DNA from 3 places in the Streptomyces sp. NPDC021012 genome. Region 3 is predicted to be linked to each of the others. Evidence: riboswitches for the same ligand, from Rfam matches in the RefSeq annotation. Region 3 holds a riboswitch; each other region holds the start of a gene.
What was found. Region 3 has a riboswitch for thiamine pyrophosphate ahead of thiO (glycine oxidase ThiO). Riboswitches for the same ligand answer to the same signal wherever they lie in the genome.

Region 1: linked by a shared signal. The riboswitch ahead of thiC (phosphomethylpyrimidine synthase ThiC) and the one ahead of thiO (glycine oxidase ThiO) in region 3 are both predicted to bind thiamine pyrophosphate.
Region 2: linked by a shared signal. The riboswitch ahead of ACH4TP_RS34850 (thiamine ABC transporter substrate binding subunit) and the one ahead of thiO (glycine oxidase ThiO) in region 3 are both predicted to bind thiamine pyrophosphate.

Annotation. Positions count from the first base shown of each region.
Region 1 is NZ_JBIRQU010000005.1:387,968-397,979, forward strand. It holds gene ACH4TP_RS19290 (YibE/F family protein) at 1-1,032, opposite strand, end outside; TPP riboswitch at 1,104-1,238, shown strand; gene thiC (phosphomethylpyrimidine synthase ThiC) at 1,232-3,013, shown strand; gene ACH4TP_RS19300 (hypothetical protein) at 3,098-3,739, opposite strand; gene ACH4TP_RS19305 (metallophosphoesterase) at 3,899-5,407, opposite strand; gene ACH4TP_RS19310 (LacI family DNA-binding transcriptional regulator) at 5,672-6,778, opposite strand; gene hisC (histidinol-phosphate transaminase) at 7,170-8,267, shown strand; gene ACH4TP_RS19320 (cyclophilin-like fold protein) at 8,268-8,666, opposite strand; gene ACH4TP_RS19325 (cytochrome ubiquinol oxidase subunit I) at 8,880-10,012, shown strand, end outside.
Region 2 is NZ_JBIRQU010000016.1:91,932-101,943, forward strand. It holds gene ACH4TP_RS34825 (LOG family protein) at 1-846, shown strand, start outside; gene ACH4TP_RS34830 (hypothetical protein) at 926-1,900, shown strand; gene ACH4TP_RS34835 (dihydrofolate reductase family protein) at 1,908-2,558, opposite strand; gene ACH4TP_RS34840 (ABC transporter ATP-binding protein) at 2,648-3,670, opposite strand; gene ACH4TP_RS34845 (ABC transporter permease) at 3,670-5,283, opposite strand; gene ACH4TP_RS34850 (thiamine ABC transporter substrate binding subunit) at 5,322-6,416, opposite strand; TPP riboswitch at 6,498-6,607, opposite strand; gene rlmN (23S rRNA (adenine(2503)-C(2))-methyltransferase RlmN) at 6,637-7,749, opposite strand; gene ACH4TP_RS34860 (phosphatidate cytidylyltransferase) at 7,922-9,025, opposite strand; gene frr (ribosome recycling factor) at 9,025-9,582, opposite strand; gene pyrH (UMP kinase) at 9,677-10,012, opposite strand, start outside.
Region 3 is NZ_JBIRQU010000004.1:684,970-694,981, reverse strand. It holds gene ACH4TP_RS17380 (Rv2175c family DNA-binding protein) at 1-8, opposite strand, end outside; gene ACH4TP_RS17375 (NAD(P)/FAD-dependent oxidoreductase) at 52-1,224, opposite strand; TPP riboswitch at 1,358-1,470, shown strand; gene thiO (glycine oxidase ThiO) at 1,468-2,637, shown strand; gene thiS (sulfur carrier protein ThiS) at 2,634-2,834, shown strand; gene ACH4TP_RS17360 (thiazole synthase) at 2,841-3,635, shown strand; gene pknB (Stk1 family PASTA domain-containing Ser/Thr kinase) at 3,970-5,856, shown strand; gene ACH4TP_RS17350 (deoxyribonuclease IV) at 5,863-6,723, shown strand; gene ACH4TP_RS17345 (DUF4396 domain-containing protein) at 6,807-7,448, shown strand; gene ACH4TP_RS17340 (sulfite oxidase-like oxidoreductase) at 7,486-8,154, opposite strand; gene bfr (bacterioferritin) at 8,332-8,808, shown strand; gene ACH4TP_RS17330 (bacterioferritin-associated ferredoxin) at 8,825-9,073, opposite strand; gene ACH4TP_RS17325 (class II 3-deoxy-7-phosphoheptulonate synthase) at 9,196-10,012, opposite strand, start outside.

The sequences.
Region 1 (10,012 bases), on a different contig from region 3:
GGCCCGGTACAGGCCGCGCGGCCCCATGCCCGGATCGGCCTGGTGCAGCTCCCAGACCACCGAGGTCTGGGTGACCGTCACGTCGTCGAGCACACCGAGCGAACCGATGATGATCCCGGCGAGCAGCAGGCCGGACATGTCGATCTCCGGGTACAGGCCGTGGATCAGACCGGTGTTGTCGTCGGTGTTGCCGCTGAGCGAGGCCCAGTCGATGAAGAACGAGCCGAGCAGACCGATCAGCAGCAGCGAGATCAGCGTGCCGAGCACGGCGACCGAGGTGCGGGCCGAGAGCCCGTGGCACATGTAGAGCGCGATCAGCATGATCGCGCTCGACCCGACCACCGCCACGACCAGCGGGTTCGACCCCTGCAGGATCGCCGGCAGGATGAAGTACGTCAGCACGAGGAAGCTCACGGCGAGCGCGATGAGCGCCATGACGCCCCGCATCCGGCCGACCACCACCACCGCGAGGGCGAAGATGCCGGCGAGCACCGCCAGCGGCACCTTGCGGTTCACATCGGTCACCGAGTACTGCAGGTCGTGCGGGGCGTCGGGGGCGTACGCCACCACCACGCCCTGACCCTCGTGCAGTTGGCGCGGCGCGTCCGGCTGCACGATCTCGACGAATCTGCGTCCCTCGTCCGGGCCGGTGGTGACCTCGACCGTCGCCTTCTCGCACTGCCCCTGCTGGGCGTTGACCGCCTCGCGGCCCTCCGGGGTGGAGGTGTCGCCGGTCGGCGGGACCTGAGCGGCGTTGACGTCCTTGCAGTCGACGTGGACGACGGAGACGACCTTGCCCTGCTCGGTCTGCCGGTCGAAGCCGACGCCGGTGCGCTCGTGCGCCGGGGTGCCGCTCGGCCACAGGACCGCGAGACCGACCACGACGGCGGTGGTGAAGGGGATCAGGATCGCGGCGATGACCTTGCGCAGATGCCGGGAGACGGGGGCGGCGGGCCCGTGGCCGTGGGAATGGGAGTGCCCCTGGCCGTGTCCGTGACCGTGCGGTTCGGGGGTCTGATGGGGGGAAGTCACCGGCCGATCATCGCAAGAACGGCGGGGGCCCACTGTTCAGCACGCCAGGGATGACGCTAGCGTGGTGGCACCTTTGCACACGCGGGAGCTCGGAGCACCGGGCTGAGAGGGCGCTGATCACCGTACGCACGTACGGGAGGAGGCTGCGCCGACCGCCGAACCTGTTACCGGGTAATGCCGGCGTAGGGAGATCGGTCTCATGACCATTCAGGATGCACGCACGCCTGCCTCCGACCAGAACGACGGCCAGGGCGAGCGCACGCCGGGCTGGCACAAGGGGTACGTCCAGGGCTCGCGCCCCGACCTCCGGGTGCCCGTCCGCCAGGTGCACCTCACCAACGGCAAGGACGTCACGCTGTACGACACGTCCGGTCCGTACACCGACCCCGCCATCGACACCGACGTCCGGCGGGGCCTTCCGCCGCTGCGCGAGAACTGGATCATCGCGCGCGGCGACACCGAGGAGTACGCGGGCCGCCCGGTCCGCCCCGAGGACGACGGCATCAAGCACACCTCCCCGCGCGGCGGCGGGCTGAAGAACCTCGACGCGGTCTTCCCGGGCCGCCCGCGCCTGCCGCGCCGGGGCCGCGCCGGCGAGGCCGTGACCCAGCTCGCGTACGCCCGCCGGGGGGAGATCACCCCGGAGATGGAGTACGTCGCGATCCGCGAGAACGTCTCCCCCGAGGTCGTACGGGAGGAGATCGCCGCGGGCCGCGCCGTGCTGCCGGCGAACGTGAACCACCCGGAGATCGAGCCGATGATCATCGGCAAGCGGTTCCTGGTGAAGGTCAACGCCAACATCGGCAACTCCGCCGTCACCTCCTCCATCGAGGAGGAGGTGGAGAAGATGACCTGGGCGACCAAGTGGGGCGCCGACACGGTCATGGACCTGTCCACCGGCCGCAACATCCACACCACCCGCGAGTGGGTGCTGCGCAACTCCCCCGTGCCGATCGGCACCGTGCCGCTCTACCAGGCCCTGGAGAAGGTCGACGGCCGGGCCGAGGAGCTGACCTGGGAGGTCTACAAGGACACGGTCATCGAGCAGGCCGAGCAGGGCGTCGACTACATGACGGTCCACGCCGGCGTCCTCCTGCCGTACGTGCCGCTCACCGCGCGCCGCAAGACCGGCATCGTCTCGCGCGGCGGCTCGATCATGGCCGCCTGGTGCCTGGCGCACCACAAGGAGAACTTCCTCTACACGAACTTCGAGGAGCTCTGCGAGATCCTCGCGGCGTACGACGTCACGTACTCGCTCGGCGACGGCCTGCGCCCCGGCTCGATCGCGGACGCCAACGACGAGGCGCAGTTCGCGGAGCTGAAGACCCTCGGCGAGCTCAACACGATCGCCAAGCGCCACAACGTGCAGACGATGATCGAGGGCCCCGGGCACGTCCCGATGCACAAGATCAAGGAGAACATCGACCTCCAGCAGGAGATCTGCGAGGAGGCGCCGTTCTACACGCTCGGCCCGCTGACCACGGACGTCGCCCCGGCGTACGACCACATCACCTCGGGCATCGGCGCGGCGATGATCGCCTGGTGGGGCACGGCGATGCTCTGCTACGTCACGCCCAAGGAGCACCTGGGCCTGCCGAACAAGGACGACGTGAAGACGGGCGTCATCACGTACAAGATCGCGGCGCACGCGGCGGACCTCGCCAAGGGGCACCCGGGCGCGCAGGAGTGGGACGACGCGCTCTCGGACGCGCGCTTCGAGTTCCGCTGGGAGGACCAGTTCAACCTGGCCCTCGACCCGGACACCGCCCGCGAGTTCCACGACGAGACGCTCCCGGCGGAGCCCGCGAAGACCGCGCACTTCTGCTCGATGTGCGGTCCGAAGTTCTGCTCGATGAAGATCTCCCAGGACATCCGGCGCGAGCACGGCGGCACGCAGCAGGAGATCGAGGCGGGCATGGCGGAGAAGTCGAAGGAGTTCGCGGCGAGCGGGAACCGCGTCTACCTGCCGCTGGCCGAGTAGTCACCGCCTTGCGTCGGGGCCGGGCGGGTCCCGGTCCCGGCGCCCGGTCCTCAGGGCTCCGGCGTGTCGGGGACCTCGTCGCGTTCAGGGCTCCGGTGTGTCCGGGGGGCCGACCGCGGCGAGGGCGTCGCGGAGGAAGGGGAGGATGCCGCGCTCCAGGAGGGCGCGGCGCCAGACTTCGCGGGCGAGGGTGAGTTCGTCGTCGGCCGTGGTGGTCCCGCCCGCCGCGGCCGGTCTGTTGCGCAGGGCGGTCAGGAGGAGGCCGACGCCCGCGCTGAGCAGGCCGGCGGCGGCGAGGGCGGCGAAGACGAGGCCTGCCGTCAGCAGGGTCTCGCCGAACACCACGGTGGGGGTGAGGGCGTGCAGGACCGCCCCGACCAGCAGGAGTATCGCGGCGGCCGTGCCCGCGAGGACGGGCACCATCACGGTGACGATGGCGACGACGCCGGCGCCCGTGCCGGGATCCGCCGCTGGTGTGCGGGGTGAGGTGAGGGTCGTCCGGTTCTCCTCGCGGACCTTCACGAAGTGCTCGTACTCGTTCGCCGCCGCGCTGGTGATCAGCGCTGTCGCGTTCATCGTCATGGCGCGCAGCTGCGCGACCGTGAGCCGGGTTCCGACCCCGGCGAGATCCGGACGTGCGTGGGCGGTGCTCAGTGCGTCGTCGAGGATCCGCTCGTACTCGGCGCGATCCTCGGTCAGCAGGTGCGGAGCCACGTTCATGTGCATCCCCCGATGCTCCGTAGGCCCGGGTCAGCCGTGGGAAACGGTCGGCTGGGCGGAAACGGAGGAGAGCCTGCTACGGATGACCCGATGGTATTGCGGTGACACCACGGCCTGACAGGTTGTTTCCGGAAATCGACTTCCCCGGATGCGCAGGGTTATGCGTCAGCCGTTCAGGGGGAGTTGGACGACCAGTAGCTTTCCGGCCATGGTCACTCCGCCGTCCATGGCGATCGCGAGACCGTCGGCGTACACGTGCGGTCCGTCGACGACCGGGCCCGAGCCGTCCTCGCCGTCCTCCGTGCCGACCTGGCCGAGGAGGTACGGGATGGGGCTGTGGCCGTGCACGATCCGGCGGCCGCCGTAGGTGGAGAGCAGCTCCTGGACGGCCTGCGGGCCGCCGTCGTCGCGGAACGCGAAGCGCTTGGTGAACTTCCGGAAGAGGTCCCAGACCTCGTCGGCGTCGTTCCGGTTGAGGATCTCGTGGACCGTGTCGTTGACGTCCTCGATGGTCTCGCCGTATTCGAGGTATGCGGTGGTGTCGGAGTGCAGGAGGAGGTGGTCGTCCTCGCGCACCACGGCGTCCAGCCGGGACATCCACTGGAGGTGGACGTCCTGGAGGCGGTCCATGTCGTGCTTCTGGCCGCCGTTGAGCAGCCAGGCGGCCTGGAAGGTGGCGGTGCCCGCGCCGGAGTTGACGGGGGTGTCGGCGAAGCGTTTGGCGCCGATGAGGAGCAGTTCGTGGTTGCCCATGAGGGCCTTGCAGTAGCCGCCCGCGGCGGCGGCCTCGGCGGAGAGGCGCATGACGAGGTCGATGACGCCGATGCCGTCGGGGCCTCGGTCGGTGAAGTCGCCGAGGAACCAGAGCCGGGCGTTGCCCGCGGACCAGCCGCCGTTCTCGTCGATGAGGCCCTGGGCGCGCAGGGCGGCGACGAGCTCGTCGAGGTAGCCGTGGACGTCGCCGACGACGTAGAGGGGGCCGGGTCCGTCGCCGTTCGAGGGCGCCGGGGCGGGGGCCGGCTCGGGGGTGACCGGGACCTGGACGGTGTCGCCGCGGTTGATGACCGGGAGGTCGCGCTCGGTCGGCGTGTACCCCTCGGGCAGCTCGCCCTCGGGGAAGGCGTTGCCAGGGTGGCCCGTGGCGACGGAGACGATGGAGGACCCCTCCGGGGCGGCGAACGCCGGGGCGAGACGCTGCCCCAGGTGGAGGGTCGGTGCGGCGGGCAGGGGCGCGGGTGCCTGCGGCGCGGGGGGTACGGGGGCCGGGGGCGCGGCGGGCGGTGCGGCCTGGGCTGCGGGTGCCTGCGGCGCGGCGGGCACGGGCTGGCTGGTGGGCGCGGGTGCCTGCGGCGCGGTGACGGAGACGACCTGGAGGGACTCGACCGGTGCGGGCTCGGCCGGCGGGGTCTGCACCGGGACGGTTTCGACGGGCGCCGCAGCGCCCTGCGCCGGCGCGGCCATCGGCGCGGTCTGCGCCAGGTCGCCTTCGACGGGCGCGGGCGGCAGGGTGGGGACCGGGACCGCTTCGACGGGGGAGGCCGCGAGGGGCGGTTCCTCCGGGGAGAGGGGCCCGGCGGCGTGGCCCTGTACGGGCACGCGGGCGTACGGCGGTACGCGGAAGTCACGCAATGTCGCCGTGCGTACCACGGGCTCCTGACCGGCCCCCTGAGTCATCGACCCCTCCACCACCGTCGCGATGCCCTGCACATCGCGGACCGGCCTGGTCGGGGTGGTCCGCGGTGTCGTCCGCCCATCATAGGAATGAGGGTCCTCCTGTGTGACGCACCAGGGGTGGTGAATCCGGGTCCACTCCGGGTTAACCGGTTGTTTCGCCCGAATTGAGAAGGTCCAGTCCAGGGTCGAGACCGGTGTGGCGACCGGTTTCGCCGTCCCCGCCCACGGGCAGGGGCGAGGACGGCGAGTCGGATGGCGGCGGGTTCAGTCCTTCGCGGGTGAGCGCGGCGGGCTGACCGTGGTGCGCGGCGAACGCCGCTGCGAGGAGGTGCGGACGATGAGTTCGGTCGGTATCACCTGCTCGACCGGACCGTCGGTGTCGATCCCCTCGATGGCGTCGATGAGGAGCTGGACGACGGCGGTGCCGATCCGGCGCGGTTTGAGGGAGAGCGTCGTGATGGGCGGTTCGGTGGTGGCGTAGACGGTGGACTCGCTGCAGCAGACCAGCAGCAGGTCGTCCGGGACGCGCAGTCCGTAGCGGCGGGCGGCCGCGAGGAGGTCGGTTCCGTTGGGATCGAAGAGGCCGTACACGGCGTCGGGACGGTCCGGGCGGGCGAGCAGCCGGTCGGCCGCGACGGCGCCCGCGCACGGGTCGTGCGCCGGATAGGCCTCGTAGACGGGGTCCTGGCCCACCCGTTCGCACCAGTTGAGGTAGGCGGTGGTGGACAGGCGGGTGTACGTGTCGGTGGTGGTTCCGGTGAGGAGGCCGATCCGGCGGGCGCCGGCGTCGGCGAGGTGGTCGAGCAGGTCGAGGACGGCGGCTTCGTGGTCGTTGTCGACCCAGGCGGTGACCGGAAGGGTGCCGGCGGGGCGTCCGTCGGAGACGACGGGCAGGCCCTGGCGGACCAGTTCGGTGACGACCGGGTCGTGGTCGGAGGGGTCGATGACGACGGTGCCGTCGAGGGCGACGTTCGACCAGACGTCATGGCGGGAGGTGGCGGGGAGGATGACCAGGGCGTAGCCCCGGGCGAGTGCCGCCGATGTGGCTGCTCTGGCCATCTCCGCGAAGTACGCGAATTCGGTGAAGGTGAAAGGTTCATCCCCGTACGTGGTCACGGTCAGGCCGATGAGTCCCGACTTGCCGGTACGGAGCGTGCGGGCCGCCGCGGATGGGCGGTAGCCCAGCCTGTCGGCGACCTCGCGGACGTGGCGGCGGGTGGCGTCCGGGAGTCGGCCCTTGCCGTTGAGCGCGTCGGAGACAGTCGTGATGGAGACCCCGGCGGCGGCGGCCACGTCCCGGATGCCTGCCCGGCCCTGCCGGCTTCCCCGGGTCTGTGCCCGGCTCACCTGGTGCTTCCCTGCTGCTGTCATGGCGAGCCGATAGTAGGGCGATGAGGGGCGGTCGGGACGGTCGCATATGCAGGCGTTGACAGGCACGTTTCTGCATGATCGAAAAGGGTCAAGTGGCAGGGAATCAAAGGTGGTTAGGGACTTCTCTGTGTGATCTATGGCGATCGAACGGCGTAGGCCTGGCGAGGGTACGAGGTCTCGAAGAGGTCTCAACTCACCTCTACGGGGGATGCGCGCCACGGCGCCCGCCACCGGCGCGCGCCACCCTGGTGCGCGCCCCCCTCTTCGGGGGAGGGAGCGGGGGCCGTGTCCACAGCGTGTCCCTCCTGTTGTCCACAGCCCATTCGCAGCGGGGGCGAATCCTCTTAAGGTGAGGAGTATTGGCGGTACGGACGGTCGAGGAGGCCACACTGTGAGCGAGACCAGCGGGACGAGCACCGGCAGCCCCAAGCTGCGCGCCGAGCTGGACGGTGTCCCCACCTACAAGCCGGGCAAGCCGGCCGCCGCGGGCGGTCCCGTGGCCTTCAAGCTGTCCTCCAACGAGAACCCCTACCCGCCGCTGCCGGGGGTCATGGAGACGACGCTGGCCGCTGCCGCGAACTTCAACCGCTACCCCGACATGGCCTGCACCGGCCTGACGGAGGAGCTGGCGAACCGCTTCGGCGTGCCCGTCTCCCACCTGGCCACCGGCACCGGCTCGGTCGGCGTCGCGCAGTCGCTGCTCCAGGCCACCTCGGGCCCGGGCGACGAGGTGATCTACGCCTGGCGCTCCTTCGAGGCGTACCCGATCATCACGCAGATCAGCGGGGCGACCTCCGTGCAGGTGCCGCTGACCGAGGGCGAGGTGCACGACCTCGACGCGATGGCGGAGGCGATCACCGACCGGACCCGGCTGATCTTCGTCTGCAACCCCAACAACCCCACGGGCACCGCGGTGCGCCGGGCGGAGCTGGAGCGCTTCCTCGACCGGGTGCCCTCCGACGTCCTGGTCGTGATCGACGAGGCGTACCGGGAGTTCGTCCGCGACACCGAGATCCCGGACGGCATCGAGCTGTACCGCGACCGGCCGAACGTGGCTGTGCTGCGCACCTTCTCCAAGGCGTACGGCCTGGCGGGGCTGCGGGTCGGTTTCGCGGTCGCCCACGAGCCGGTGGCGGCGGCGCTGCGCAAGACGGCGGTGCCGTTCGGCGTGAGCCAGCTGGCGCAGGACGCGGCGGTGGCCTCGCTGCGGGCCGAGGACGAACTGCTCGGCCGGGTCGGCTCGTTGGTGGCCGAGCGCGAGCGGGTCCATGCGGGGCTCGTGGCCCAGGGCTGGACCGTGCCGGACACCCAGGCGAACTTCGTCTGGCTGCGGCTCGGCGAGCGGACCATGGACTTCGCGGCGGAGTGCGAGCGGCACGGCGTGGTGGTGCGGCCGTTCGCGGGTGAGGGCGTGCGCGTCACGATCGGTGAGTGCGAGGCGAACGACCTGTTCCTGAAGGCGGCGGAGGGCTTCCGCCAGGCTCTCTGATCAGTCCGAGCTCTCTGATCGGTCCGAGGAGAGCTCCACGCGGATCGGGTCGCCGTCCCTGACGGTGGCCAGGATCCGCGGGTCGCCGTCGAGCGCGCCCAGCAGGTTGCAGGGGCTCGCCAGCCGGCATTCGTCGCCCCGGGAGATCGGGGTGGGGCCGTAGGGGAGGGCGAGCGCGTCGCCGTCCGTCCAGAAGGCCACCGTGCCGGGCTCGACGACCTGGCGCGCGCCGTCCTCGACGGGGACGGAGACCGGCGTGTCGAAGTAGACCTCCTCGCCCCAGGTGCGGGCGGTGGAGGAGATCGGGAGGACCCCCGCGAGCGCCTTGCTCGTGGGGGTCTCCTCAAGGGTGGCCGTGGTGTGTCCGGCCGGCCAGATGATGCGTATCCGAAGGGTCATGCCCCGGATTCAACAATATGTTGAAGGCTCTGGGAAGAGGTGGCCTTCGACAGGGGGACCCCGACCGAAGGTACGGATTTCGTATGAGCCATAATGCTTGTGAATGTGAACGCGTTCACAAGCGTGTCCCTGTTCGTCCCGAAATAAGTGGGATTAACAGGGCAAACTGCCGATGTGACCACGGCGCTCACGGCGATGTAAGGAGAAACCGACGTGGACCTAGCTCTGGCGCCAGAGACTCTGGCGCGCTGGCAGTTCGGCATCACGACCGTCTACCACTTCCTCTTCGTCCCCCTGACGATCTCCCTCGCCGCGCTCACTGCCGGGCTCCAGACCGCCTGGGTGCGCACGGAGAAGGAGAAGTACCTCAGGGCGACGAAGTTCTGGGGCAAGCTGTTCCTGATCAACATCGCCATGGGCGTGGTCACCGGCATCGTGCAGGAGTTCCAGTTCGGCATGAACTGGTCCGACTACTCCCGCTTCGTCGGCGACATCTTCGGTGCCCCGCTCGCCTTCGAGGCGCTCATCGCCTTCTTCTTCGAGTCGACCTTCATCGGTCTGTGGATCTTCGGCTGGGACAAGCTGCCGAAGAAGATCCACCTCGCCTGCATCTGGATGGTGTCGATCGGCACCATCCTCTCCGCGTACTTCATCCTGGCGGCCAACTCCTGGATGCAGCACCCCGTGGGCTACCGGATCAACAAGGAACGCGGCCGGGCGGAGCTCACCGACTTCTGGCACGTGCTCACCCAGAACACCGCGCTCACCCAGTTCTTCCACACGATCACGGCGGCGTTCCTGGTCGGCGGCGCGTTCATGGTGGGCATCTCCGCGTTCCACCTGGCGCGCAAGAAGCACATCCCGATCATGCGGACCTCGCTGCGGCTCGGCCTGGTCACCCTGATCATCGCCGGCCTCGGCACCGCCATCAGCGGCGACCTGCTCGGCAAGGTCATGTTCAAGCAGCAGCCGATGAAGATGGCCGCCGCCGAGGCGCTCTGGGACGGCGAGGCGCCCGCACCCTTCTCCGTCTTCGCCTACGGCGACGTCGAGAAGGGCCACAACACGGTCGCCATAGAGATCCCGGGCCTGCTGTCCTTCCTCGCGAACGACGACTTCAGCTCGTACGTCCCGGGCATCAACGACGTGAACAAGGCCGAGCAGGAGAAGTTCGGGCCCGGCGACTACCGGCCCAACATCCCCGTCGCCTACTGGGGCTTCCGCTGGATGATCGGCTTCGGCATGGCCTCGCTGGGCATCGGGATGCTCGGTCTCTGGCTGACCCGTAAGAAGTTCATGCTGGCACCCGGCCTGAGGACCGGTGAGGACGAAGTGCCGAACCTGGT
Region 2 (10,012 bases), on a different contig from region 3:
CGGCTCTACACCCCCGGGGAGCTGTACGAGGGGATCGCCGAGACCGGGTACGAGTCGACGCCCGACTTCCTCGCGTACGCGTGGTTCGGCCGGACCAGGGCCGACGGCGACATCCTCTCCTCGATGCTCCGCTCCCTCCACGACGACGCCGTCTCCGACGCCCTCGACGAACACCTCGACGGGGCCCCGGTCGTCGGCGTCATGGGCGGGCACGCGATGGGCCGGGGCACCGAGGCGTACGCGGGCGCCGCCCGGCTCGGCAGGTCCCTGGCCCGCGCCGGGCTCACCGTGGCGACCGGCGGCGGACCGGGCGCGATGGAGGCCGCGAACCTCGGCGCGTACCTGGCGCGTTTCGACGACGCCGCCCTGGCGGGGGCGCTCGACCTCCTCTCCAAGGCCCCGTCGTTCACCCCCTCGGTGACGGACTGGGCCCGGGCGGCCTTCGCGGTACGGGCGATGTGGCCGGACGGCGGGGACTCGGTCGGCATCCCCACCTGGTTCTACGGCCACGAGCCGCCGAACCCCTTCGCCGAGCACATCGCCAAGTACTTCGCCAACGCCACCCGCGAGGACGGCCTCCTCGCCCGCTCGACGGCGGGCACCGTCTTCCTGCCGGGCGCGGCGGGCACGGTCCAGGAGATCTTCGACAACGCGACCCCGAACTACTACGGCTCCCGGGGCGTCCCGACCCCGATGGTCCTGGTGAACCGCGCCCACTGGACCGCCCACCTCCCGGCCTGGCCCCTCCTTGAGACCCTCGCCGCCGACCGCCCGATGGCGGCCCGGATCGCCCTGGTGGACTCGATCGACGAGGCCCCCGAGGCGCTGGAGCGACTCGGGGGGTAGGCCGCCTCCGCCGCGTGACGGAGGCGACCCCACCCACGGGCCGACGCCCGCCGAGACGCTCCGGCGGGAGGCTCGGTCCATGACACCGAAGACCCTCCTGGCCACGTGGCCGTCCTGGGCCGGGCGCACCGCGTTCGTCTGGTCGCTGCTGTACGCCACGGGCGCGGCCCTCGCCGCCCTCACCAGCCCCTCCTTCGGGTACGCACTCCTGGCCAAGGGCACCGGCACGGGAGCGGAGGCGGGCGCGGCGGTGCTGTACGGGGCCGCCGCCGTCCTCGCGTACGCACTGCTCCGCCGTCCCGGCGTCCGGTGGCTGTCGTCGGCGGCCTGGGCGGTCGTCGCGCTCTGCCTGACCTCGGGCTTTCCGGCCCTCCTCAGCCCCGTCCACTTGCTGTTCTTCCTGTCCCGCAACCAGGAGCCGGTCGACTGGACGGCCCTGGCCAACCAGTTCCTCGCCGTGCTCGGCGCGGTGCTGTGGGGCTGCGCGGCCCTCGCCCACCGGCGCCGGAGGCTGGGCACCTGCCCGTACTGCGGCGGGCGCGGCCACCGCGCCGGAGACACGGACGCCCGGCCCGCCACCCGCGCCGGCCTCCTCGCCGTCGCCGCCCTCGTCCCGTACACCGTCCTGAAGACGCTGTGGGTGCTGGGCGTCACCCCCGGCTACACGGGCACCGGCCGCCCCGGCGCCGACCCGGAGTACACCAGCGACCTCGGCATCCGGCTGTACGACCACGGGGTCGACGTCACCGCCGTCCTTGCCCTGCTCGGCATGGCCCTCGCGCTCGCGCTGACCCGCCCCTGGGGACGACGGCTGCCCCGCCTGCCGCTGCTCGCGCTCGGCTGGACCGGGGCGGGCGCGCTCGCTCCGTTCGGTGCCTTCCTCGCCGTGTTCGGGGTGCTGACCTGGTGGGGCGTGATCAGCGTCGGCCTGACGGACCACGCCCCCTGGGTGGTCGCTGTCGCCTACGGAGGCTTCTGCGGCTACGGTCTCGCCCTGGCCCGGGCCACCCGCGTCTATCAGCGGGCGACCCGGAGGACGTGCGGTCACTGCTAGCCGGACGTCACTTCCGCCAGAACAGGTGGTGCGTCACCTTGCCGCCCGGGCTCGGCACGACGTCGCAGTGGAAGCGGTCGAAGAGCTCCTCCGGCGACTCCCACAGCCGTGACCCGGAGCCGAGCTTCACCGGCGACACCGCGACGTGCAGGGTGTCGACGAGGTCGGCGTCCAGGAACTCCCGGATCGTGGCGGCGCCGCCGCCCAGGCGGACGTCCTTGTCCCCCGCCGCCTCCTTCGCCATCGCGAGGACCGTGGCGGGGTCCGCGTCGACGAAGTGGAAGGTCGTGTCGGAGAGCGTGAACGAGGGGCGCGGGTGGTGGGTCAGGACGAACACCGGCGTGCGGAACGGCGGCTCGTCGCCCCACCAGCCGCGCCAGTCCTCGTTCTCCCAGGGCCCGCGCAGGGGGGAGAACTTGTTGCGGCCCATGATCTCGGCGCCGATGTTCCGCGCGTAGTCCCGCGTCAGGTAGTCGTCGAGGCCGCGGCTGCCGCCGGGATCGGTCCGCATCGGCCAGCTCGCGGTGGCCCCGGCCCAGGAGAACATCTCCCCGGGCTCGGCGTGGCCGAACGGCCGCTCCAGGCTCTGGCCCTCACCGGCGCCGAATCCGTCGGACGAGACGTTGAAGTTCTGGACTCTCAACAGCTGCTGGCCCATGGGGGCTTCCTCCTGGTGGTCGGCAGGGAAAACGACGAACAACCAGGAGACTCCCGCGACCGGGAAAACTCATCGCACCCGCCACCCCGCTACGAGATGTCGTCCCCCAGCACCACCACGTCCTCCGCCCGGAACTCCACTCCCACCCCGGCCCCCTCCTCCGGCGCCTCCCGCAGCGGGAGCTCCGCCTCCAGCGCCGGGCCCTCGGCGGGACGGAGCCGTACGAGGACCTGGCTGCCGCGGAAGGTCCGGGACTCCACCGTCCAGACGGGCCGCGACTCCACGAGCCGCACCCCGCCCGGGCGGACGAGGAGCCGCCGCTCGCCCTCGGGCGAGCCGTCCGGGACCGGGACCTTGCCCCAGACGGTCTGCGCGACCGCGCCGGTCACCCGCGCCGTCACCACGTTGTCGAAGCCCAGGAACCGCGCCACGAACTCCGAGGCGGGCCGCCGCCACACGTCGACGGGCGCACCCGACTGGGCGATCCGCCCGTCCCGCATGACCACGAGCCGGTCGGCGAGCGCGAAGGCCTCGCCCTGGTCGTGGGTGACCGCGAGGACCGTCGTGCCGAGCCGCCCGAAGAGCTGCCGCAGCTCCACGACGAGCCGCTCCCGCAGCCCCCGGTCGAGCTGGCCGAGCGGCTCGTCGAGCATCAGGAGCCGGGGCCGGGGGGCCAGGGCGCGGGCGAGCGCCACGCGCTGCTGCTCGCCGCCGGAGAGCGCGGCGACGGACCGCCGCTCGGCGCCCGGGAGGCCGACGAGGTCGAGCAGCTCCCGTACGCGCTCGGCCTGCTCGGCCTTCCCGGCGCCCCGCATCCGCAGCCCGAAGGCGACGTTCCCGCCGACGTCCCGCTGCGGGAACAGCTGGTGGTCCTGGAACATCAGGCCGACGCCCCGCTTGTGCACTGGCACCCCGGCCTGGTCGGCGCCGCCGAGCAGGACCCGGCCGCCGTCGAGGGCCTGGAGCCCGGCGACGGCCCGCAGCATCGTGGACTTGCCGCTGCCGCTGGGGCCGAGCACGCACACGATCTCGTGCTCGGCGACCTCCAGGTCCACGGCGTCGAGCGCGGCCCGCTCCCCGAACCGTACGGTCGCGCCCTTGATCGAAAGCATCAGAACTCCCCGGAGGTCCGGTCGGTGCGGAGCCGTTCGAGCAGCAGCAGGGACACCGCGCACACCACCATCAGAATCGTCGAGAGGGCCATCGCCTGGCCGTAGTTGAGCGCGCCGGGCCGGCCGAGCAGCCGGGCCACCGCCACCGGGAGCGTCGGGCTCTCGGGCCGGGCGATGAAGACGGTCGCCCCGAACTCGCCGAGCGACACGGCGAACGCGAACCCGGCCGCGATGAGCAGCGCCCGCCGCACCATCGGCAGGTCCACCTCCCGCCAGGCCCGCCACGGCGAGGCGCCGAGCACGGCCGCCGCCTCCCGCAGCCGCTCGTCCACCGCCCGCAGGACCGGCAGCATCGTCCGTACGACGAAGGGGACGCCGACCAGGGCCTGTGCGAGCGGTACGAGGATCCAGCTGGCCCGCAGGTCGAGCGGCGGCTCGTCGAGGGTGATGAGGAAGCCGAAGCCGACGGTGACGGCGGAGACCCCGAGCGGCAGCATGAGGAGCGCGTCGAAGCCCCGTACGAGCCGGCCGGCCCGCCTCGTGAGCGCCGCCGCCGCGAGCCCGCCGATCACCACGGCGATGGCGGTGGCGGCCACCGCGTACCGCAGCGAGTTCCCGATCGCCTCCAGGGGCGGGACGAGGAAGGTCCCGGCCTCGTCGAGCGAGCCGAGCGCCCGGTAGTAGCCGAGCCCGTACCCGCCCGGCTCCGCGAAGGAGCGCTCCACGAGCACGCCGAGCGGCAGCAGGATCAGCAGCGCCACCGAGACGAGGACGCCCGCGAGCAGCGCCAGCTGTCCGGCGCCGCGCGGCCGGCGCGCGGTCGTCTCCGGCGGTACGAGCCGCAGCGAGGTCTCCCGCCGCCGTACCGTCCAGGCGTGCACGCCGAGGATCGCGCCGACGGCCGCGAACTGGACGAGGGTCAGGACCGCCGCCGTCGGCAGGTCGAGCAGCCGGGCGGTCTGCCGGTAGATCTCGGCCTCCAGCGTCGTGTACGCGTTCCCGCCGAGGATCTGCACGACGCCGAAGGAGGTGAAGGTGAAGAGGAAGACCATCAGGGCGGCCGCCGCCACCGCCGGCACGAGCGCGGGCAGCGTCACCGTCCGCCAGGCCGTCCAGCGGGAGGCGCCGAGGACCCGGGCGGCCTCCTCCTGGCGCGGGTCGAGCTGCGACCAGAGGCCGCCGACGGTCCGGACGACGACCGCGTAGTTGAAGAACACGTGGGCGAGGAGGATCGCCCAGACGCTGGTGTCGAGCCGCAGCCCCCACAGTTCGTCGGTGAGCCCGCCCCGGCCGACGAGCGCCAGGAACGCCGTGCCCACGAGGACCGTCGGCAGCACGAACGGCACCGTGACGACGGCCCGCAGCACGCTCTTGCCGGGGAAGTCGAAGCGGGCGAAGACGTACGCCCCGGGCAGCGCGAGCAGCAGGGTGAGACCGGTGGAGGCGAGCGCCTGCCACAGGGTGAAGCCGAGCACGTCGAGGATGTCCGGCCGGGTCAGCGTCCCGCCGATCCGGCCGAGGTCCCACGTGCCCGCGGGCCTGAGCCCCCGGTCCACGATGGACACGACGGGCCAGGCGAAGAAGACCCCGAAGAACGCGACGGGCAGGGCCATCAGGCCCAGCCGCGTCGCGCTCCCCTTGAGGTCGCGGGTCACTTCAGGACGAGCGACGACCACTGCTGGATCCACGCGTCACGCTTCTCGGCGATCTTCCCGGGCGCCATGGTCTCCGGCTTCTCGATCACCACGCCGTGCTTGGTGAACAGCTCCGGCAGGGCCGCGTCCTTCGCCACCGGGTTGACGAACATCTGGAGCGGCATGTCCTCCTGGAACTTCCTGGAGATCAGGAAGTCGACGAGCGCCTTGCCGCCCTCGGGGTTCTTCGCGCCGTTCAGCAGGCCCGCGAACTCGATCTGGCGGAAGCAGGTGCCGGTGGAGACCCCGGTGGGCGCCACCTTCGGCTGCGGCTCGCCGTACAGCACCTCGGCCGGCGGGCTGGAGGCGTACGACACGACCAGCGGGCGGTCGCCCTTGGCCTGCTTGCCGCCGGCCGAGCCGGAGAACTCCTGGTTGTAGGCGAGCTCCCAGCTGTCGACGGTCTTCACGCCGTTGGCCTTGAGCTTCTTCCAGTAGTCCTGCCAGCCCTCGTCGCCGTACTTGGCGGCCGTGCCGAGGAGGAAGCCGAGGCCCGGGGAGGACCGCTCGGGGTTCTCCACCACGAGGAGGTCCTTGTACGCGGGCTTCGCCAGGTCGTCGAAGGTCACCGGCGGCGCCAGCTTCTTGTCCGCGAAGTACTTCTTGTCGTAGTTGACGCAGATGTCGCCGGAGTCGATCGGGGTGACCCGGTGCTCCTTGTCGAGCTGGAACGCGGCGGGGACCCGGTCCAGGCCCTTCGCCTCGTACGGGACGAAGATCCCGTTGTCGAGGGCGCGGGACAGCAGCGTGTTGTCGACGCCGAAGAAGACGTCGCCCTGCGGGGAGCCCTTGGTCAGGATCTCCTTGTTGACGGCCTCGCCGGCGTCGCCGCTCTTCAGCACCTTGACCGTGAACCCGGTCTGCTTGGTGAAGTCGGCGAGCACCTCCTTGGAGGCGTTGAAGGAGTCGTGGCTCACCAGCGTGACGGTCTTCGGCGCGGGCTGGTCGGTCTTGCCGGCCTCGCTCCCGCCCTTGTCGGTGCCGCATGCGGCGAGGCCGGTGACGCCGAGCGCCGCGACGAGCGCGACGGCGGCGGCCTTCTTGATGCTCACTGGATTTCCTCCTGGGTATGACCAGGAAGAGACGCGGCCCTGCCCACGGCCGGCGGACCGGACGCGGGCAGGGCGCAACAGCTTGAGTTACGACCGAACTTCCTACCCAGAATGACCTGGGCGAGGTTCAGAGGGTCTGCGGTCTACGGTTACCGCACTCTCAGCGCTGTGGCGCTCCCCTGTCGGAATATGGAGATGTGTTCGAGCTCAGACTACAAGGTCAGCGCTCGGAGGCCGCGAGCTGTCCACAGGCACCGTCGATCTCCTGGCCGCGGGTGTCCCGGACGGTCACCGGCACGCCGTGGCGGGCGATCGCCTCGACGAAGGCCTTCTCGTCCTCGGGACGGGACGCCGTCCACTTCGACCCGGGCGTCGGGTTCAGCGGGATCAGGTTGACGTGCACCCGCTTGCCCTTGAGGAGGCGGCCGAGGAGGTCGCCGCGCCAGGCCTGGTCGTTGATGTCCCGGATGAGGGCGTACTCGATGGAGATCCGGCGCCCGGACTTCTCCGCGTACTCCCAGGCCGCGTCGAGGACCTCGCGGACCTTCCAGCGCGTGTTGACGGGCACCAGGGTGTCGCGGAGCTCGTCGTCGGGCGCGTGCAGCGAGACGGCGAGGCGGCACTTGAAGCCCTCGTCGGCGAAGCGCAGCATCGCGGGGACGAGGCCGACGGTGGAGACGGTGATGCCGCGCTGCGAGAGCCCGAGGCCGTCCGGCTCGGGGTCCGTCAGCCGGCGGATCGCGCCGACGACGCGCTTGTAGTTGGCGAGCGGCTCGCCCATGCCCATGAACACGATGTTGGAGAGCCGCGCCGGTCCCCCGGGCACCTCCCCGTCGCGCAGCGCCCGCATGCCGTCCACGATCTGGTGCACGATCTCGGCGGTCGACAGGTTCCGGTCGAGGCCCGCCTGCCCGGTCGCGCAGAACGGACAGTTCATGCCGCAGCCGGCCTGCGAGGAGATGCACATGGTCACCCGGTCGGGGTAGCGCATGAGCACCGACTCCACGAGCGTGCCGTCGTGCAGCTTCCACAGGGTCTTGCGGGTGGTGTCGTCGTCGCACGAGATGTGCCGCACCACGGACATCAGGTCGGGCAGCAGCTCCCCGGCCAGCTTCTCCCGCGAGGCGGCCGGGATGTCGGTCCACTCGGCGGGGTCGTGCGCGTACCGCGCGAAGTAGTGCGTGGACAGCTGCTTGGCGCGGAACGGCTTCTCGCCGATCGCGGCGACGGCCTCCTTCCGCTCCGCGGGCGTGAGGTCGGCCAGGTGCCGCGGCGGCTTCTTGGCTCCGCGGGGGGCGACGAAAGTGAGTTCTCCGGGCACTGGACGGGCCACGATCGGGTGTCTCCTCAGACGGCACGAGGTCTGGTACCCCCGCGACGGCGGGGAGGGCGGCATCACGATGCCGAAGCCAGGAGACCTCACTGGACCGTCCCCGCTGCGGCGAGGACGACGGAAGGGCCCGCGGCGCACGCGCCACGAGCCCTTCCAGAGTACCCGCTGTCCGTCAAGCCGTTCCGACGAAGAGCGCCATCAGCAGCCACACCACCGGCGCCGTCGGCAGCAGGGAGTCCAGGCGGTCCATGATGCCGCCGTGGCCGGGCAGCAGCGTGCCCATGTCCTTGATGCCGAGGTCGCGCTTGATCATGGACTCGCCGAGGTCGCCGAGCGTCGCGCTCGCGGCCACCGCGAGGCCGAGGATCAGGCCCTGCCACCAGGCGCCGTCGTCGATCATGAACTGCATGCACAGCGCGCCCGCCGCCATCGCGAACGTCACCGCGCCGACCAGGCCCTCCCGGGTCTTGCCGGGGCTGATCCGCGGGGCCAGCTTGTGCTTGCCGAAGCGCCAGCCGATCGCGTACGCCCCGGTGTCGCTGACCACGGTCAGGATCAGGAAGGTCAGCACCCGCTGCGGCCCGTCGTCCGCGGTCAGCAGCAGCGCCACGAACGTCGCCAGGAACGGCACGTAGAACGCGGCGAAGACCCCCGCCGTGACGTCCTTGAGGTAGCCCTCGGGAGGCTCCGTCATCCGCCAGACGAGCACCGCGAGCGCCGTGAGGGCCATCGCCACCCAGGCGCCCTCGGCGCCCCGGACGTAGCCGGCGACGACCATCGCCGCGCCGCCGACCGCGAGCGGGACCAGCGGAGCCTTGATCTCCTTGCGCTCCTGGAGGCGGGAGGTGAGCTCCCACAGGCCGACGACCACGGCGACCGCTATCACCCCGACGAACGCCGGCTTCCAGATGAACAGCGACGCGATGATGACGGCGCCGAGACCGACCCCGACGCCTATGGCCGCGCCCAGGTCGCGGCCCGCGCTCTTCTTCTGCCGTGGCGCCGGGGGCGCGGGCGGCGGAGGCGGGGTGGGGCTGGACATGGGCTCCTGCGGGTGCTCGTGCGGCGGCTCGTCACGGAACAGGGGACCGCTCGGGTGAGCGGCCCCCCGGTCGTGACCGTCCTGGAATCCGCCGGCGGGAACGTCGGGCACGATGGGCATGGGCCGAGTCTGCGCCGCCTGCTGCCGATCGTATGCGGGACCCGCCGGGGCAGGCCCCTGGTCGGGTCCCCCGCGGCCGGAACCGGCCGGGGCCCCCCAGGAAGAGTCGTTCATCAGACCTCGAGCAGCTCGGCTTCCTTGTGCTTGAGCAGCTCGTCCACCTGCGCGACGTACTTCGCGGTGGTGTCGTCGAGCTCCTTCTCGGCGCGGCGGCCCTCGTCCTCGCCGACCTCGCCGTCCTTGACGAGCTTGTCGATGGTCTCCTTGGCCTTGCGGCGGACCGAGCGGATCGAGATCTTCGAGTCCTCGGCCTTGCCCTTGGCGACCTTGATGTACTCCCGGCGGCGCTCCTCGGTCAGCTCGGGGAACACCACGCGGATGATGTTGCCGTCGTTGCTCGGGTTGACGCCGAGGTCCGAGTCCCGGATCGCCTGCTCGATGTTGCGCAGCGCGCTCTTGTCGAACGGCGTCACCACGGCCATGCGCGGCTCCGGGACGGAGAAGGACGCCAGCTGGTTGATGGGGGTGATGGCACCGTAGTAGTCGGCCACGATCTTGTTGAACATCGCCGGGTGCGCACGGCCGGTGCGGATCGCGGCGAAGTCCTCCTTGGCGACCACGACGGCCTTCTCCATCTTCTCCTCGGCCTCGAGGAGGGTCTCTTCGATCACCACTTGCTCCTGCGTGTCGTCGCGTTGTGTCCTGCACGGTGTACGACCGGCAGGGCTCTGTCCATCCCCTTGCGGGGCGGTTCCCCGGTTCGGGTCAGGCCCGGGTGCCCTGGTCGCTCACGAGCGTGCCGATCTTCTCACCCTTCACCGCGCGAGCGATATTGCCCTCGGCGAGCAGTTCGAAGACGAGGATCGGGAGGTTGTTGTCCCGGCACAGGGTGATGGCGGTGGCGTCGGCGACCTTGAGGTCGCGGGAGAGCACCTCGCCGTACTCGAGGGCGTCGAACTTGACCGCGTCGGGGTTCTTCTTCGGGTCGGAGTCGTAGACGCCGTCCACGCCGTTCTTGCCCATGAGCAGGGCCTCGGCGTCGATCTCCAGGGCGCGCTGGGCGGCGGTGGTGTCCGTGGAGAAGTACGGCATGCCCATGCC
Region 3 (10,012 bases):
TCGGTCACGGGACAAGCCTGCCATCCCGGACCGACAGTCGGTAGCCGGGCCCTACCGGACCGCCGCCTTCAGGGGGACGGACGGGTCGGCGGCGCGCTCCGGGTCGACGGGGACGGCGGCCTCGATGAGCTTGCGGCCCTGGGCCAGGTCGCGGGGGCGGCCGACCGCGAGGAGGGCCACCGGCACCCCCTCGCGCAGCCAGAGCACGGACCAGGCCTCGTCGGCCGGGTCGCCGCGCCACAGCAGCTCGTCCGCGCCCGCGTGGTGGCCGGCGTACTGCACGAAGCGGCCGAACTGCTCGGACCAGAAGTACGGCACCGGGTCGTACGGCGCGTCGGCGGCCCCGGTGATCGCGGCGGCGACCGCGCGGGGGCCCTGGAGCGCGTTGTCCCAGTGGTGGACGAGGAGCCGCTCGCCGTAGCGGGCGGAGGGGAAGGAGGCGCAGTCGCCGACCGCGTACACATCGGGCAGGGAGGTGCGCAGCCGGTCGTCGGCGGTGACGGCGCCGCTCGGGTCGAGGGCGATGCCGGAGCCGGTGAGCCAGTCCGTGGCGGGGCGGGCGCCGATGCCGACGACGACGGCGTCGGCGGGCAGTTCGCGGCCGTCGGCGAGGACGACGCGGCCCGGTGCGCCGGGCTCGACGGTGAGCACGCGCGCGTGGGTGAGGAGTTCGGCGCCGTTCGCCCCGTACCACTCGGCCATGGGGGCGGCGACCTCGGCGGGCAGCGCCCCGGTGAGGGGGAGGTCGGCGGCCTCGACGACGGTGACGGCGCAGCCCGCCTCGCGCGCGGCGGTGGCGAACTCGGCGCCGATCCAGCCGGCGCCGACGACCACGACGGAGTGGCGGCGCTCCAGGACGGGCCCGAGGCGCACGGCGTCGTCGAGGGTCCGCAGCAGGTGGACCCCGGGGACGCCCTCGGTGCCGGGCAGGGTGACGGGCCGGGCCCCGGTGGCGAGGACCAGGACGTCGTACGCGACGGGTCCGGTCTCGGTGTCGATCTCGCGGTCGGCGGCGCGCAGCCCGGTGACGTCCAGGCCGAGGCGGAGCTCGATGCCGAGGTCCTCGAAGTCGATCTCGAAGGCGGAGTCCTCGGCCTTGCCGAGGAGGATCGCCTTGGAGAGCGGCGGGCGGTCGTAGGGCTGGTGGGGCTCGGCCCCGATGAGGGTCACGGGGCCGGTGAAGCCCTGCTCGCGCAGGGCGACGGCGGTCTGGACGCCCGCCATTCCGGCGCCGACGATCACGACGTGCTGCTGTGCCTGCTTCTGCTCGCTCACTCGACCACCTTATGCATCTGACGGTGCGTCAGGAAGGGAGGGGTCTGTGGCCCCCCGGAGACGCGGGCTAGTCTGGCGGACGTAAAGCACTCGCGGGAGCCCGGACGACCGGGCTGAGAGGGAGGCTGGGACGGCCTCCGACCGTACGAACCTGATCCGGGTCATGCCGGCGAAGGGAGGGGCTGGACGCCCATGCGTTCTTCCGATGTCCTGAGGTCCGACGTCCTCGTGGTCGGGGGCGGCATCATCGGCCTGGTCACGGCCTGGCGGGCCGCGCAGCGCGGACTGCGCACCGCCGTCGTCGACCCCGATCCGGGCGGCGGGGCCGCGCGGGTCGCGGCCGGGATGCTCGCCGCCGTCACCGAACTCCACTACGGCGAGGAGACCCTGCTCGGGCTCAACCTCGCCTCCGCGGCGCGTTATCCCGCCTTCGTCGCCGAACTGGAGGAAGCCGCCGGCCACGACGTCGGCTACCGCGCCTGCGGCACCCTCGCCGTCGCCCTCGACGCCGACGACCGGGCCCACCTGCGCGAACTGCACGCCCTGCAGACCCGCTGCGGGCTCGTCTCCGAGTGGCTCAGCGGCCGCGAGTGCCGCCGCCTCGAACCGATGCTGGCGCCCGGCGTCCGGGGTGGGCTGCGGGTCGACGGGGACCACCAGGTCGACCCGCGCCGACTGGCCGCCGCGCTGGTGACGGCCTGCGAGCGGGCCGGGGTGGCCTTCCACCGGGCCCTCGCGGAGCGCCTGACGACCGTCCGCGACCGGGCCCGCGGGGTCCTCCTCGCCGGCGGCGAGGAGCTGACGGCCGATCAGGTCGTGCTCGCCGCCGGCAGCCTCAGCGGCCGCCTCGCGGGCGTCCCCGACGAGGTCCTGCCACCGGTCCGGCCCGTGAAGGGCCAGGTCCTGCGGCTGCGGATCCCCGCCCCGTACGCTCCCTTCCTCTCCCGCACCGTCCGGGCCGTCGTCCGCGGCAGCCACGTCTACCTGGTGCCCCGCGAGAACGGCGAGCTCGTCGTCGGCGCCACCAGCGAGGAACTGGGCTGGGACACCACGGTGACGGCGGGCGGGGTGTACGAACTCCTCCGCGACGCCCACGAGCTGGTCCCGGGCCTCACCGAGCTGCCGCTCACCGAGACCCGCGCCGGACTGCGCCCCGGCTCCCCCGACAACGCCCCGCTGCTCGGCCCCACCGCCCTGCCCGGCCTCCACCTGGCCACCGGCCACTACCGCAACGGGGTGCTGCTCACCCCCGTCACCGGCGACGTCATGGCGGAGGCGCTCACCACGGGCGCCCTCCCCGACGAGGCGCGCCCCTTCACCCCCCGCCGTTTCTCCCCCGTACGTCAGGAGCAGCCCGCATGAACGTGTCCGTGAACGGAGAGCCCCGCGTCCTGGCGGGCCCCCTCTCCCTCGACGCCCTCGTGTCGACCCTGAGCACCGCGCCCTCGGGCGTGGCCGCGGCCGTCAACGAGGAGGTCGTGCCGCGCGGCGAGTGGGCCACGACGGTGCTCGGCGAGGGCGACCGGGTGGAAGTCCTCACGGCAGTGCAGGGGGGCTGAGCGCTCATGTCCGACGACGTCTTCACCCTCGGCGGTACGGAGTTCTCCTCCCGCCTCATCATGGGCACCGGCGGCGCCCCCAGCCTCGACGTCCTGGAACGCTCCCTCCTCGCCAGCGGTACGGAACTGACCACGGTCGCCATGCGGCGCCTGGACCCGACCGTCCAGGGCTCGGTCCTCTCCGTCCTGGAACGCCTCGGCATCCGGGTCCTGCCCAACACCGCGGGCTGCTACACGGCGGGCGAGGCCGTCCTCACCGCCCGGCTGGCGCGGGAGGCGCTGGGCACGGACTGGATCAAGCTGGAGGTCGTCGCGGACGAGCGGACCCTCCTCCCGGACGGCGAGGAGCTCCTCGCGGCGGCCGAGACCCTCGTCGACGACGGCTTCACCGTCCTCCCCTACACCAACGACGACCCCGTCCTCGCCCGGAAGCTGGAGGACGTCGGCTGCGCCGCGATCATGCCGCTCGGCTCCCCCATCGGCTCCGGACTCGGCATCCGCAACCCGCACAACTTCCAGCTCATCGTGGAGCGCGCCGGCGTCCCCGTCATCCTCGACGCCGGCGCGGGCACGGCCTCGGACGCGGCGCTCGCGATGGAGCTGGGGTGCGCGGCGGTCATGCTCGCGTCCGCCGTGACCCGCGCGCAGGAGCCGGTCCTCATGGCCGCCGCCATGCGCCACGCGGTCGAGGCGGGCCGCCTCGCCCACCGCGCCGGCCGCATCCCCCGCCGCCACTTCGCGGAGGCGTCCTCCCCGACGACGGGCCAAGCCCACCTGGACCCGGAACGCCCCGCCTTCTGATCCGTTGTGGGCTGCGCCGCCCCCCGTTGTGGGCAATCGTTCCGCAGGGCGGAACGGGTGGGCACAACGGACCCGCGCCCTGCCGGCGCCAGAGGCTTCCGAGCCCGAACCCGCACCCCATGGGCGCTGTGCATGGGGTGCGGGTTCAGGCCCGGAACGCGGAGGCGCCGCTAGAGGGCGCCGTCCCGTGTGCCCACCCGTCCCGCCCAGCGGGACGATTGCCCACACGGGGCGGGGCACCGCCCACAACGGGCGGGGCGAGGCGCGTCACAGGTGCGCTGCAGTCACGGGCGGCGGGCCGGGGCTTCTGTCCCGTCCTCGTAGACTCGTCGCCGTGGACACGACCCTTCAGGACCCCCTCCTCGGGCGGCTGCTCGACGGCCGCTACCGCGTGGACGCGCGCATCGCCGTCGGCGGGATGGCCACGGTCTACCGGGCCGTGGACACCCGCCTCGACCGCGTGCTCGCGCTCAAGGTGATGCACCCGGCCCTCGCCGCGGACGCCGCCTTCGTGGAGCGGTTCATCCGCGAGGCGAAGTCCGTCGCGCGGCTCGCGCACCCGAACGTGGTCGGCGTCTTCGACCAGGGCGCCGAGGGCGCGTACGTCTATCTGGCGATGGAGTACGTCGCCGGCTGCACCCTCCGCGACGTCCTGCGCGAGCGCGGCGCCCTGTCGCCCCGGGCCGCGCTGGACATCCTGGAGCCGGTGCTCGCCGCGCTCGGCGCCGCGCACCGGGCCGGGTTCGTGCACCGGGACATGAAGCCGGAGAACGTCCTGATAGGGGACGACGGCCGGGTGAAGGTCGCCGATTTCGGTCTCGTACGGGCCGTGGGCTCGGCGACCGCCACCACCGGCGCGGTCCTCGGCACGGTCTCGTACCTCGCGCCGGAGCAGATCGAGCACGGCACCGCCGACACCCGCGCCGACGTGTACGCCTGCGGTGTCGTCCTCTACGAGATGCTGACCGGCGGCAAGCCGCACTCCGGCGACACCCCCGCCCAGGTGCTCTACCAGCACCTGAACACCGACGTGCCCGCCCCGTCCGCCACCGTCCCGGGGCTCGCACCCGAGCTGGACGACCTGGTCGCGGCGGCCACGGCCCGCGACCCCGAGCTCCGCCCGTACGACGCCGTCGCGCTGCTCGCCCTGCTCCGGGAGGCCCGCGCCGGGCTCGGCGACGAGCAGCTGGACGCGGTGCCCCCGTCGGCGCGGTCCGAGGTCCGCGACACGGCCGAGGACCGGACGAGCGTGATCGCCCGCCCCGTACCGGTGGCGACCGAGCACACCAGCCGGCTGCCCGCCCCGGAGGCTCCGCCCGCCGCCCGCCGGCGGCCCCCGCGCGGCCCGCTCCTCCTCGTCGCCGCCGTGCTGCTCGCCCTCGGTCTGGGCGCCGGCGTCTGGTACATCAATTCCGGCCAGTTCACCCGCGTCCCCGCCGTCCTCGGCCAGTCCGAGGCCGCCGCGACGAAACGTCTCGCCGACGCCGGGCTCGACGTCGGCGGCACGAAGCGCGCGTTCAGCGACGTGTACGAGCGCGGCACGGTCATGGCCGTCGACCCGGCCCCCGGCGAGCGCGTCCGGGGCAACGCCACGGTCACCCTCACCCTCTCCCGCGGCCCGGAGATCGTGAAGGTCCCCAACCTCAAGAACAAGCCGCTCGCGGAGGCCAAGCGCACCCTGGAGGAAGAGGGCCTCGCCCCCGGGGTGATCACCTACGCCTTCAGCGACTCCGTCGCGCAGGGCTCCGTGATCAGCACCGATCCCGAGCCCGGCACCGAGCGCAGCCCCGATTCCGCGGTCGCCCTCGTGGTCAGCAAGGGCTCCCCCGTCGACGTGCCCGACGTCAGCGGCGAGACCGTCGCCGACGCCACGGCCGCCCTCCAGGAGGAGGGGCTCACCGTGAAGGTCGCCCCGGAGCGGATCAACTCCCCCGAGGCCGCCGGCACCGTCGCGGCCCAGTCCCTCGCCGGCGGCAGCCGGGCCGCCGAGGGCGACGTCATCACCCTCACCGTCTCCAAGGGGCCGAAGCTCGTCGAGGTCCCGGACGTGACGGGCAAGTCGACCGAGGACGCCCGGACGGCCCTGGAGGACGCGGGCTTCGAGGTCGAGATCAAGAAGTCCTTCCCCTACCTCGGCGACACGGTCGCGAGCCAGTCCGTCGAGGGCGGCGGGACCGCGCCCGAGGGCTCCACCGTCACCATCACGATCAAGGGACTCTAGACACTCATGCGCAACCCCGTCGGCGGCCATGTCCCCGTGGCCGGCGGCCTCGCCACCGTCGGCCTCGGCTACGCCCGCGAACTCGGCGCCGAGACCGTGCAGGTCTTCGTCGCCAACCCGCGCGGCTGGGCCACCCCCACCGGCAACCCCGCCCAGGACGAGCGCTTCCGGGCCGAGTGCGAGGCCGCGTCGATCTCGGCCTGGGTGCATGCCCCGTATCTGATCAACTTCGGCTCCCACACCGAGGCCACGGTGGAGAAGTCGGTGGAGTCGCTGCGGCACTCGCTGCGCCGGGGCCGCGAGATCGGCGCGAAGGGCGTGGTCGTGCACACCGGATCGGCGACCGGCGGCCGCCCGCGCGAGGTGGCCCTCGCCCAGGTGCGGGAGCGGCTGCTGCCGCTCCTCGACGAGCTGACGCACGAGGACGATCCGGATCTGCTCCTGGAGTCGACGGCGGGCCAGGGCTTCTCGCTCTGCTCGCGGACCTGGGACTTCGGCCCGTACTTCGACGCGCTCGACCGCCACCCCAAGCTGGGCGTCTGCCTCGACACCTGCCACATCTTCGCCGCCGGGCACGACCTGGCGGGCCCGCACGGCGCCGCGCAGACCCTCGACCTGCTGGTGGAGACGGTCGGCGAGGGCCGGCTGAAGCTGATCCACGCCAACGACTCGAAGGACGTGGTGGGCGCGCACAAGGACCGGCACGCGAACATCGGCGCCGGTCACATCGGCGAGGAGGCGTTCCGAAACCTCCTGCGCCACCCGGCCACCGAGAACGTGCCGTTGATCATCGAGACCCCGGGCGGCAAGGAGGGGCACGTCGCCGACGTCGAGCTCCTGAAGAAGCTCCGCGAGCGCCGAGGATGATCACTTCCCCTTGAGGAATACCCTAGGGGGGTATACGGTTCCTATCGACGACAGAGCCGTAGACCCGAGGCTGGGGGCACCTCATGCAGCACGAAGCGCATACACACCACGACCATTCCGGGCACGAGGGTCACGCAGGGCACGAAGGACACGGCGGCCACGCAGGGCACGAGGGTCACCACGACCACGCGGGCCACACCGGTCACGACACCCACGCCGACCACGCTGGCCACACCGGTCACACCGGCCATGACGCCCACGCCGGCCACCACCACACCCCCGGTGGCACCGTCTCCTGGTCCATGGCCGCCCAGGCCACGCTGCACTGCCTCACCGGCTGCGCCATCGGCGAGGTCCTCGGCATGATCATCGGCACCGCGTTCGGCTGGGGCAACCTGCCGACGATGGTCCTCGCGATCGTCCTGGCCTTCTTCTTCGGCTACGCGCTCACCCTGCGCGGCATCCTGTCCGCCGGCGTCGACTTCAAGACGGCCTTCAAGGTCGCCCTCGCCGCCGACACCCTCTCCATCGCCGTCATGGAGATCATCGACAACGGCGTCATCGCCCTCTGGCCCAGCGCCATGGACGCGCACCTCGACGAGGCGTTGTTCTGGATCGCGCTCGCGGTCTCGCTCGCCCTCGCGTTCGTGGTGACCACGCCGGTCAACAAGTGGATGATCGGCCGCGGCAAGGGCCACGCGGTGGTCCACCAGTACCACCACTGAGGAAGCGCGGAACCACCACCGAGACGGTCCGGAGCGGCTACAGCTCCGGGCCGTCTCCCGGTTCCTCCTGGTACGAGTAGCGCTGCTCCGTCCACGGGTCACCGAGGTTGTGGTAGCCGCGCTCCTCCCAGAAGCCCCGGCGGTCGGCCGCCATGTACTCCACGCCCCGGACCCACTTGGGACCCTTCCAGGCGTACAGGTGCGGGACGACGAGCCGCAGCGGGAAGCCGTGCTCGGCGGTGAGCAGCTCCCCGTCCTTGTGGGTGGCGAAGATCGTGCGGTCCGCGGCGAAGTCGGCGAGCCGCATGTTGGCGCTGTAGCCGTACTCGGCCCAGACCATCACATGCGTGACGTGGGGCGCGGGCGGGGCGAGTTCCAGGATCGTGCGGGCGGGCACACCGCCCCATTCGGCCCCGAGCATGCTGAATTTCGTGACGCAGTGCAGATCGGCCAGGACCGTGGAGAACGGGAGGGCCGAGAACTCCTCGTGGTTCCAGCAGCGCTTGTCGCCGTCGGCGGTCGCCCCGAAGACGCGGAACTCCCAGCGGTCCGGCTTGAACCTGGGGACGGGCCCGTAATGGGTCACCGGCCAGCCGCGCTGGATCCGCTGTCCCGGCGGAAGCTCCGAGGGAAGATCCGACGGAAGGTCCGGCGAACGATCCGGCTGACCCGCTTCCCGGTGTACTCCGCTCTCCGGCTGACCCATGTCCTCCATGGTGACAGACGGCGAGGGGTGGTCATGACCAGGCGACCACCGGGCGACTCGATTCGGGCAACTCACACTAAGCCTGCACTTACTGGACGCCCCCCATTCGGGGTGCGAGGATGCGGCCATCCCGCCTAGTCACGGTGCGGACACACAGCGTGGAAGGATCCTGAAGCGATGCAGGGCGACCCCGAGGTCCTCGAGTTCCTCAACGAGCAGCTGACCGGCGAGCTGACGGCCATCAACCAGTACTGGCTGCATTACCGCATCCAGGACAACAAGGGGTGGACGAAGCTCGCCAAGTACACCCGCGAAGAGTCCATCGACGAGATGAAGCACGCGGACAAGCTGACCGAGCGCATCCTGATGCTCGACGGCCTGCCCAACTACCAGCGGCTCTTCCATGTGCGGGTCGGCCAGACGATCACCGAGATGTTCCAGGCGGACCGCCAGGTCGAGGTGGAGGCGATCGACCGCCTCAAGCGCGGGATCGAGGTCATGCGCGCCAAGGGGGACGTCACGTCCGCCAACCTCTTCGAGGAGATCCTCGCCGACGAGGAGCACCACATCGACTACCTGGACACGCAGCTGGAGCTGATCGAGTCCCTGGGCGAGGCGCTGTACATCTCGACGCTCATCGAGCAGCCCAGCTGAAGTCCCCCCTAGGGGCCTAGGCCGCTTCCCGGAGGTCCACGACCGTCTCCGTCGCCAGGGCGGGCATGCCCTGGTCCACGAGCTCGCGTCGCGGGCAGTTGCCGCGCCCGAGAATGGCCTGAATGCGACGGACGCAGGAGCCGCAGTCCGTGCCGGCCTTGCAGGCGGAGGCGATCTGGCGGGGCGTGCAGGCACCCGCGTCCGCGTGCTCCTTGACCTGCTTCTCCGTGACACCGAAGCATGAGCAGACGTACACGCGGTTCACCTCCCGCCGAGATCGTTAAGGCTAACCTAACCTTACCCGGCGCCCCGGAGGCGCAAAAGCCTTTGATACGACGATGGGGCACGGATCACAACGATCCGTGCCCCATCCCCGTAGGAAGCTACTTACTGATCGCGGTACATCTCCGCCACCAGGAAGGCCAGGTCGAGCGACTGGCTGCGGTTGAGCCGCGGGTCGCAGGCCGTCTCGTAGCGCTGGTGCAGGTCGTCGACGAAGATCTCGTCGCCGCCGCCCACGCACTCGGTGACGTCGTCACCGGTGAGCTCGACGTGGATGCCGCCCGGGTGGGTGCCGAGGGACTTGTGCACCTCGAAGAAGCCCTTGACCTCGTCGAGCACGTCGTCGAAGCGGCGGGTCTTGTGGCCGGAGGCCGCCTCGAAGGTGTTGCCGTGCATCGGGTCGGTGACCCAGGCGACGACCGCACCGGAGGCGGTGACCTTCTCGACCAGCTCGGGGAGCTTGTCGCGGACCTTGTCGGCGCCCATGCGGACGATGAAGGTCAGCCGGCCCGGCTCGCGGTCCGGGTCGAGGCGGTCGATGTAGGTGAGCGCCTCGTCGACCGTGGTGGTCGGGCCGAGCTTGATGCCGATCGGGTTGGCGATCTGCGAGCAGAACTCGATGTGGGCGTGGTCGAGCTGGCGGGTGCGCTCACCGATCCAGACCATGTGGCCGGAGGTGTCGTACAGCTTGCCGGTGCGCGAGTCCGTACGGGTCAGGGCGCCCTCGTAGTCGAGCAGCAGCGCCTCGTGGGAGGCGTAGAACTCGACGGCCTTGAACTCGGCCGGGTCGGTGCCGCAGGCCTTCATGAAGTTCAGGGCGTTGTCGATCTCGCGGGCGAGCGCCTCGTAGCGCTGGCCCGAGGGGGACGACTTCACGAAGTCCTGGTTCCAGGCGTGCACCTGGCGCAGGTCGGCGTAGCCA